One region of the Kitasatospora sp. NPDC089509 genome, then DNA from elsewhere that is predicted to be linked to it. Evidence: riboswitches for the same ligand, from Rfam matches in the RefSeq annotation. Region 1 holds a riboswitch; the other holds the start of a gene.
What was found. Region 1 has a riboswitch for glycine ahead of gcvT (glycine cleavage system aminomethyltransferase GcvT). Riboswitches for the same ligand answer to the same signal wherever they lie in the genome.
Positions count from the first base shown of each region.

Region 2: linked by a shared signal. The riboswitch ahead of gcvP (aminomethyl-transferring glycine dehydrogenase) and the one ahead of gcvT (glycine cleavage system aminomethyltransferase GcvT) in region 1 are both predicted to bind glycine.

Region 1 covers NZ_JBIVHS010000009.1:298,151-302,327, forward strand. The annotation lists gene gcvH (glycine cleavage system protein GcvH) at 1-325, opposite strand, end outside; gene gcvT (glycine cleavage system aminomethyltransferase GcvT) at 437-1,558, opposite strand; glycine riboswitch at 1,803-1,907, opposite strand; gene ACIP4P_RS21345 (enhanced serine sensitivity protein SseB C-terminal domain-containing protein) at 2,119-2,925, shown strand; gene ACIP4P_RS21350 (enhanced serine sensitivity protein SseB C-terminal domain-containing protein) at 3,134-3,994, shown strand.
Region 2 covers NZ_JBIVHS010000025.1:129,727-133,903, forward strand. The annotation lists gene gcvP (aminomethyl-transferring glycine dehydrogenase) at 1-1,556, opposite strand, end outside; glycine riboswitch at 1,794-1,897, opposite strand; gene ACIP4P_RS36170 (PRC and DUF2382 domain-containing protein) at 2,121-3,218, shown strand; gene ACIP4P_RS36175 (MFS transporter) at 3,411-4,177, shown strand, end outside.

The DNA of each region.
Region 1 (4,177 bases):
TCGACTCGACCCGCACCTTGAACAGCCAGCCGCCCTCGAACGGGGCGCTGTTGACCAGGGCGTTGTCGTCCAGGACGTCCTGGTTGACCTCGACGACCTCGCCGGTCACCGGGGAGTACAGGTCGCTGACCGACTTGGTGGACTCCAGCTCGCCGCAGGTCTCACCGGCGGTCACCGCGTCGCCGACCTCGGGCAGCTGCACGTAGACGATGTCACCGAGCGCGTCGGCGGCGTGCTTGGTGATGCCGATCGTCGAGACACCGTCCTCGGCGGCCGTCAGCCACTCGTGCTCCTTGGTGTACTGCAGGTGCTGGGGGTTGCTCATGGCGTCATTCTCCAGGATGGGAAGCGGGTACGACGCAGCGGGCCGCCGCACGGACGGCTCCGACGTGCGTCGATGGGAAAACGGCGGGGCCGGGACGGCCTCGGCGGTGGGTCAGCGGGCGCGCTTGTAGAACGGCAGCGCCACGACCTGGACCGGCTCGTGCTTGCCGCGCACGTCCACCGCGACGGTGCCGCCCGGGGTGGCGTGGGCCGCGTCCACGTAGGCCATCGCGATCGGCTTGCCCAGCGTCGGGGACGGCGCGCCGGAGGTGATCCGGCCGATCGGGGCACCCTCGGTGGAGACCACGGTGTACTCGGCGCGCGGCACCCGCTTGCCCTCGGAGACCAGGCCGACCAGCACCTTCGGCGGGTTGGTCTCGGCCGCGGCGGCGGCCTGCTCCAGCGCCTTGCGGCCGACGAAGGCGCCCTCGTTGGTGGTCTTGTCGAAACGGACGACCCGGCCCAGGCCGGCGTCGAACGGGGTCAGGTCGGTCGACAGCTCGTGCCCGTACAGCGGCATGCCCGCCTCCAGGCGCAGCGTGTCGCGGCAGGACAGGCCGCACGGGACCAGGCCGCGGCCCTCGCCGGCCGCCGTCAGCGCCTGCCAGACCGACTCGGCGTCGGCCGGGGCGCAGAAGATCTCGAAGCCGTCCTCGCCGGTGTAGCCCGTCCGGGCCAGCAGCACGTCCTGGCCGGCCACCGTGGCCGGGAGGATCGCGTAGTACTTCAGACCGGGCAGGTCGGCGTCGGTGGTCTCGGTCAGGATCGCGGTGGCCTCCGGGCCCTGCACGGCGATCAGCGCGTAGGTGTCGCGGTCGTCCGTGACGACGGCGTCGAAGCCCTTGGCGCGGGCGATCAGCTCGTCCAGGACCAGCTGGGCGTTGGAGGCGTTGGCGACGACCAGGAAGGCGTCCTCGCGCAGGCGGTAGACGATCAGGTCGTCCAGGATGCCGCCGTCCTCGGCGCAGATCATGGTGTAGCGGGCGCGCAGCTCGCCGAGCGCGGAGACGAAGCCGACCAGCGCGTGGTCCAGCATCTCGCCGGCCTGCGGGCCGGTGACGGTGATCTCGCCCATGTGCGAGAGGTCGAACAGACCGGCCCTGGTGCGGACGGCGAGGTGCTCCTCGCGCTCGCTGCCGTAACGCAGCGGCATGTCCCAGCCGGCGAAGTCGGTCATGGTCGCGCCGAGGGCGCGGTGCAGCGCGTCGAGCGCGGTCAGGCGGAGGGACGACATGGCCAGGAACTCCTCGGTCGGGGCACTCAGGGGTGCACGCGCCGGACCGGGCCCGTTCGGGGCCGACCCTGCGCGCGGGCATGCGGCGGCGTGGGTCTCCCCATCTGTCGTCGGACCTGAGAGCTTCACCGCCGTCCGCCCTCGGCTGTGACCAGCACCAGCTGGTTCCAGCATCGGGGACGGGACGGCGGCTTGCACCGTGGGTGGGCGCACGACCGGGCCGTGCGCCGCTTTCCAGATGTGCCTAACCCGCGCGGTAGGGGGGCCTGAGAGATTCCGGGGAGGACTTGCTCCTTCGGCGCCGGCTGTGCCTCCTGAGGGGCACTCCGGGCTCTCCCGCGCGGGTTCGAGCGGCCGGTGTGGAGTTGTGGGGGCCCGCGGCGCATGCCGTCGGACGCGCACATCATGGCACGTCCGCGCGCACTAGGGGAGAGGGGACCCGGTCACATACAGGGGAGGAGGGCACCGGGACCGGACAGGCAGGCGAACACGAGCCCTAAACTTCTCCGCGTCGGCGCAGCAGTGGGCGGCCGACCTTGCACGAGGGCGGATCGCGGCGCATGGGGTACCCGGTGGAGCAGCAGCAGGGGTGGGGCGGGCCGGAGGCGGCGCCGACGGGCGGTGCGTGGCCGGCGAACGAGCTGGAGCAGGTGCTGACCGCCGCGCTGGGGGACCCGGGGGCGACGCCGCGGGTGATCGAGGTGCTGGCCCGCAGCCAGGTGTGGATCCCGCTGCCGGCCGGGGGCGACCCGGGCGGGCAGGGACTGGACCTGCCGACCGTCGAGCTGGCCGGGGCCCCGTACGTGCCGGTGTTCTCCTCGCAGGAGGTGTTCCTCCAGCAGGCGCCCGGGATGGCCTTCGCGGTCGCCCCGGCCTGGGAGTTCGCCCGCGGGCTGCCGCTGGGGGTGGGGATCGCGGTCAACCCCGAGGCGGCGGTGGGCATCCCGGTGCCGCCGCAGGGCGTGGCCGAGCTGCGCCGCGGCCCGCGGGACGACCGCTGGGAGCACACCGAGAACGCGCCCGGGGCGCCGGCCGGCGGCCGGGTGGCGCTGCGCGAGCCGGTGCCGGGCGAGGATCCAGAGCACTTCCTGGCCGCCTGCCGGGCGGAACTGTCGGCCCTCCCCGGGGTGTTGACCGCACGTCGGGCGCTGGCCAGCGTCGAGGGCGAGCCGACGGTGATGTTCGTGGGCGTCCAGCTGGACCCGGCGGCCCCGGCCGACCCGGGTGCGGTGAACGAGGCGCTCGGGCGGGCGTTGGGAACCGCGCCGCTGCCGGGCGGCGTCCACCTCGTACTGCTCGACCTCGTCGACGACCCGGTGGTCGAGTGGCTGCTCACCCAGGTCATGCCCTTCTACTCGCGGGTGTGAGCGGGGTTCCATCACAGGCACGTCGCCGTGGCGGTGGCCGGTGCCGCGCCATAGGGTGCGTGCAGGCGGCTGACGGGCCGGCGGGTTCAGGAAAGAGGCGCGGCGAGGTGGGCGCATGAGTGCGGGAACGGGAGCGGGCGGGGTGCCGGGGCCCTGGGGCCAGGCTCCGACCGGGCGCCCGGGAGCGGATCCGGGCGCGTTGGAGCAGGTGCTGCGCGAGGTCGCGCCGGAGCGCTTCGACGCGTACGAGCGGCTGCTGCACGCGCTGGCCGAGGGCCGGGTCTGGATGCTGCTCTGGCACGGCACCCCGGGCAGTCCGGACGCGCAGTACGGGAACATGGAGATCAGCGGCCACGGCTACGCGCCGGCCGTGACCTCGCCCGAGCAGCTGGCGGCCTCGGGCTGGGCGCGGGCCCACGAGGTCATCTCCGGGCCGGAGATCGCCGCTTCGCTGTACCGCACCCGCTGGGGCCTGTGGCTGAACCCGCACGCCCCGGGCGGCGGGGTCGGGGTGCCGTGGGCGGACCTGCGGCGGATCGCGGCGGGCCTGGACCGGCTGCCGGCCGGTCCGTTGCAGCTGAGCGAGCCGCAGGTGAACGCCCAGCAGTTCTTCGCGCTGCTGGAGCGGCAGGCCGGTGAGGTGCGCGCGGTGCGGGCGCTGCGCCGGGCCTGGGTGCGGCCGGCGGTGGGGGAGCCGTACCTGGCGATCGGCCTGGACCTGTACGAGAGTTCGCCGCCGGCCGTGGAGGCGGTGCGGGCGCTGATGCAGCGGGCGATCGCGGTGGCCCCGGAGGGGCTCGCGGTGTCCACGGTGGCGATGGCGGACGAGTACGACCCGGTGGCGCTGTGGATGCGCGCCAACGCGCGGCCGTTCTTCGACCGGGAGGCGGGGCGGCCGGCGTCCGGTCCGTACCCGCAGGTCTCGCCGTCGTACCCGGGGCAGTCGCTGCCCGGTCAGCCGGGGCCCGGTCAGCCGATGTCGGGGTACGCCCCGTACGGCACCCAGCCGCCCGCGCCGGGTTGGGGGCAGCAGCCCCAGCGGCCGTGGCCCGGATACCCGGGCCGCTGATCGGCGAAACCCCGGGACTCGATAAAACCTTTGGCATGGAGCCGACTTGATTCGCCATCAGGTCGGCTTCGATGCTTTCCGGACGAATTTTCCAACCCTGATGCGGGCACATCTTGACATGGTGCTTACAGCCGTGTGAAGAGGTATATGCCGAAGATCGGGGAGGTGCATGCGGGCAGATCA
Region 2 (4,177 bases), on a different contig from region 1:
GTGCAGGAGCCCAGCGGGATCATGCCCCGGTCCAGCGCGTAGTCCCGGTCCGACAGGCGGCGCAGGTAGCGCAGCATGGAGGTCTCCGAGCGGTGGCTGTGGAAGACCGGGTGGGTCAGGTACTCGTCCTCGCGCAGCAGCGCGGCCGGCAGCGCGTCGGCGGCCTCGGCGGCCTCGACCGCGGGGACGCCGAACGCGGCCCAGACGCCCGCCAGGTGCTCGCGGGTGGTGGTCTCGTCGGTGGAGACCGAGATCCGGTCCGCGCCGTCCTGGTGCACGTTGATGCCGTTGGCGCGGGCGGCGGCGGCGATCTCGGCGGCGCGGCCCGGGACGACGGCGGTGACGGTGTCGAAGAACTCGCCGTGCAGCAGCTCCACGCCGCCGGCCCGCAGGCCCTCGGCGAGGGCGGCGGCGTAGCGGTGGGTGCGGCGGGCGATGTCGGCCAGGCCGTCCGGGCCGTGGTAGACCGCGTACATCGAGGCCATCACGGCGAGCAGCACCTGGGCGGTGCAGATGTTGCTGGTGGCCTTCTCGCGGCGGATGTGCTGCTCGCGGGTCTGCAGCGCCAGGCGGTAGGCGCGGTTGCCGTCGGCGTCGACGGAGACGCCGACCAGGCGGCCGGGCAGCGAGCGGGCGTACTCGGCGCGCACCGAGAGGTAGCCGGCGTGCGGACCGCCGAAGCCCATCGGCACGCCGAAGCGCTGCGAGGTGCCGCAGGCGATGTCGGCGCCCAGCGAGCCCGGGGACTTGAGCAGGGTCAGCGCCAGCAGGTCGGCGGCGACGGCGACGACCGCGCCCAGCCCGTGGGCCTGCTCGATCACCGGGGCGAGGTCACGGACCACGCCGGTGGCGCCCGGGTACTGCAGCAGCACGCCGAACACGCCGCGCTCGGCGATCTCGGCCGGGATGCCCTCGGACAGGTCGGCGACGACCACCTCGACACCGGTCGGCACGGCACGGGTGTTGATCACCGCGACGGTCTGCGGCAGGGTCTCGACGTCGACCAGGAAGACGCCGCCCTTGACCTTGGTGACGCGACGGGCCAGCGCCATCGCCTCGGCGGCCGCGGTGCCCTCGTCCAGCAGCGAGGAGCCGGAGGTCGGCAGACCGGTCAGGTCGGAGACCAGGGTCTGGAAGTTGAGCAGCGCCTCCAGGCGGCCCTGCGAGATCTCCGGCTGGTACGGGGTGTACGCGGTGTACCAGGCCGGGTTCTCCATGACGTTGCGCAGGATCACCGGCGGGGTGAAGGTGCCGTAGTAGCCCAGGCCGATCATCGGCTGGAGCACCTGGTTGCGGGCGGCGAGCTCGCGCAGCTCGGCGAGGACCTGCGCCTCGCTGCGACCGGCGGGCAGGTCGAGGGCGGTGATGGAGCGGATGGCCTCGGGAACGGCGGTGGCGGCGAGCTCGTCCAGCGAGCCGTAGCCGACCGAGGCCAGCATCTTCTCCTGCGCGGCGGCGTCGGGGCCGATGTGGCGGTTCTCGAAGGGGCTGGCCAGCTCAAGCTCGGTGAGGGTCGAGGCGCCGGTGGGGCGTCCCGCGTTCGGCTGGGCGTTCATGGTGGTCGAGGCCTCCTGGTCACGGACCGGCTGGGGTACGCTCGCCGGCCGGCCAACGCCGCTGCGGACAGCGGACCGACCTGGGCGGGCGGACCCGAAAGGCCTCCCCCTCTGTCATCGGGACCTGAGAGCTTCGCCCGCACGGCGCGCTGTGGCGCACCGTCGGCTTGCACCGTCGGTGAGGGTGGTGGCCGTCGGCTCCCGCGCCGACGGTCCTGCCCTGCTTTCCAGAGTGACCTATCCCGCACGGTACGGATGCCTGAGAGATTCCGGGGAGGAGTTGCTCCTTCGGCGCCTCGACCAGCGGTTTTCACTGCCGAGGACTCTCCCGAGCGGGCTCGGCGGTCGGGGCCCAGGGTACCAGCGGGAGGCCTTCCGATCACGGGTGCGTCGGGTCACTTCGGGTCTACGCGCGTCCCCCGGACGGCTCAGCGCGAACCCGTCCGGCCGCACCCCGCTCGCGCCCGTCCGTTTCATGCCTTTTGGTGTGAAGTGGCGGACGGAACGGGTGCTCCGGCCGCCTTTCCTGCGGGAGTTCCGCAGCCGCAGCGCTTGGAGGAAAGAGTGCAGACCGACATCGACCCCCGGGACCTCATCGGCCACAAGGCGGTCGACCGCAACGGAGACAAGATCGGCACGGTCGACGAGGTGTACCTGGACGACGCCACCGGGCAGCCGGAGTGGGCGGCCGTCCGGACCGGCATCTTCGGCCGGGACGCCTTCGTCCCGCTCACCACGAGCGAGTTCTCCGGCGACGAGCTCCGGGTGCCGTACGACAAGTCGCTGGTCAAGGACTCGCCGGACTTCGGCGTCGGCCAGCACCTGTCGCCCGCCCAGGAGCTCCAGCTCTACCGCTACTACGGCCTCGACACCCCGGTGGACGGCCGCCCGTCCGCCGACCGGACCGGCCGGGACGAGCGGCCCGACCTCGACTTCGGCACCACCTCGGCCGCCGCGGCCGCCAAACCGCTGGCCCTCCACTCCCCCGGGACCGGCCCGACCATGACGACGACCACCAGCTCGAACACCAGCACCTACACCACCCCGGAGGCCCCCGTGCGGACCCTCAGCACCCCCGCGCCGACGGTCGCCGGCCCGGCGATCACCGAGGCCGCCGCCCCGGTCGTCGAGACCAAGCCCCGGCCCGCCCCGACCGAGGCCGCCCCCGCACCGAACGGCACCGCCGCCGCCTCGGCCCCCAACGGCCCGATCGAGATCACCTGCCGCGAGGAGCGCCTGGACATCACCACCGAGTGGCACGTCCTGGGCACCGCGAAGCTGCGCAAGTACGTGACCAGCGAGCAGGTCGAGCGCCGCGTCCCGGTGGTCCGCGAGCGGGTCCGGGTGGAGCGGATGCCGGTCAGCGACGCCGAGCGCGCCTCGCTCAGCGAGAAGGAGATCGCCGAGGCGGTCGAGGAGGTCACCCTCCGTGAGGAGCGGCCGGTGGTCCGCAAGTACCTCGCCCCGATCGAGCGGGTCCGCCTGGTGGTCGAGCGCTACACCGCGGAGGAGGTGGTCCGGGACGAGCTGCGCCGCGAGCACGTCGAGGTGCACGACGACACCCCCGCCGCCGACGCCCCGGCCGAGCCGGCCGAGCCGACCGCCCACACCACCCACGTGGCCGACGGCTCCCGCCCGGCCGCCCTGCGCCCGCTGGCCTGATCACCCCCGCGTTCCCGAGGGCCCCGGACTCCGGTCCGGGGCCCTCCGCGTGCCCGACCACCCGTCACCCCCGCGGTACGCCAAGCGGAACCTTCGCCTTTGCCAAATCTTAACCACTCGATATTTGACACTCTGAAGTATCTCCCGGCAAAGTTACTTCAGTTCATTCACTATGTACGGAAGGAAGCAACCGTGAGTGAGGCACCACAGCCCACCACCGCGGCCGAGAAGCAGCGCAACGCCCGGGTCCTGCCGGCCCTCATCCTGGCGATGCTGTCGTTCAGCGTGGTGCAGACCGCGGTCGTTCCGATCCTGCCGTCGCTGGCCAAGGAACTGGACGTCTCCGGGTCCAACATCACCTGGCTGATGACCGCCAACCTGCTGTCCGCGGCCGTGCTGACTCCCCTGCTGGGCCGCTTCGGCGACCTCCGGGGCCGCAAGCCCATGCTGCTGATCTCGCTGGCCGGTCTGGTCGCCGGTTCGGCCCTGGCGGTCAGCACCCACTCCTTCACCTGGCTGATCGTCGCCCGTGTCCTCCAGGGCGCCGGCGGTGGCGTGATGCCGCTGGCGATCAGCATCGTCCGTGACGAGCTGCCCAAGCAGAAGGTGACCGGCGGCGTCGCCGCCATCAGCGCCTCGATGGGCGTCGGCTCCGGCCTCGGCCTGGTCGCCACCGGCCTGCTGCTGGAGCACTGGAACTACAAGTCGATCTTCTGGATGGGCCTGGCCTTCGGCCTGCTCGCGGTCGCCCTGGTCGCCTTCCGGGTGCCGTCCGACCCTGTCATCGACAAGGAGGGCGGCGCCGACCCGCTCGGTGCCGTCACCCTGGCCGCCTGGCTCTCCGCGCTGCTGGTCGCGGTCAGCCAGGGCAACCACTGGGGCTGGACCTCCACCAAGACCCTCGGCCTGTTCGCCGTCGCCGCCGTGCTCGCCCTGGTCTGGGGCGTCATCGAGACCAA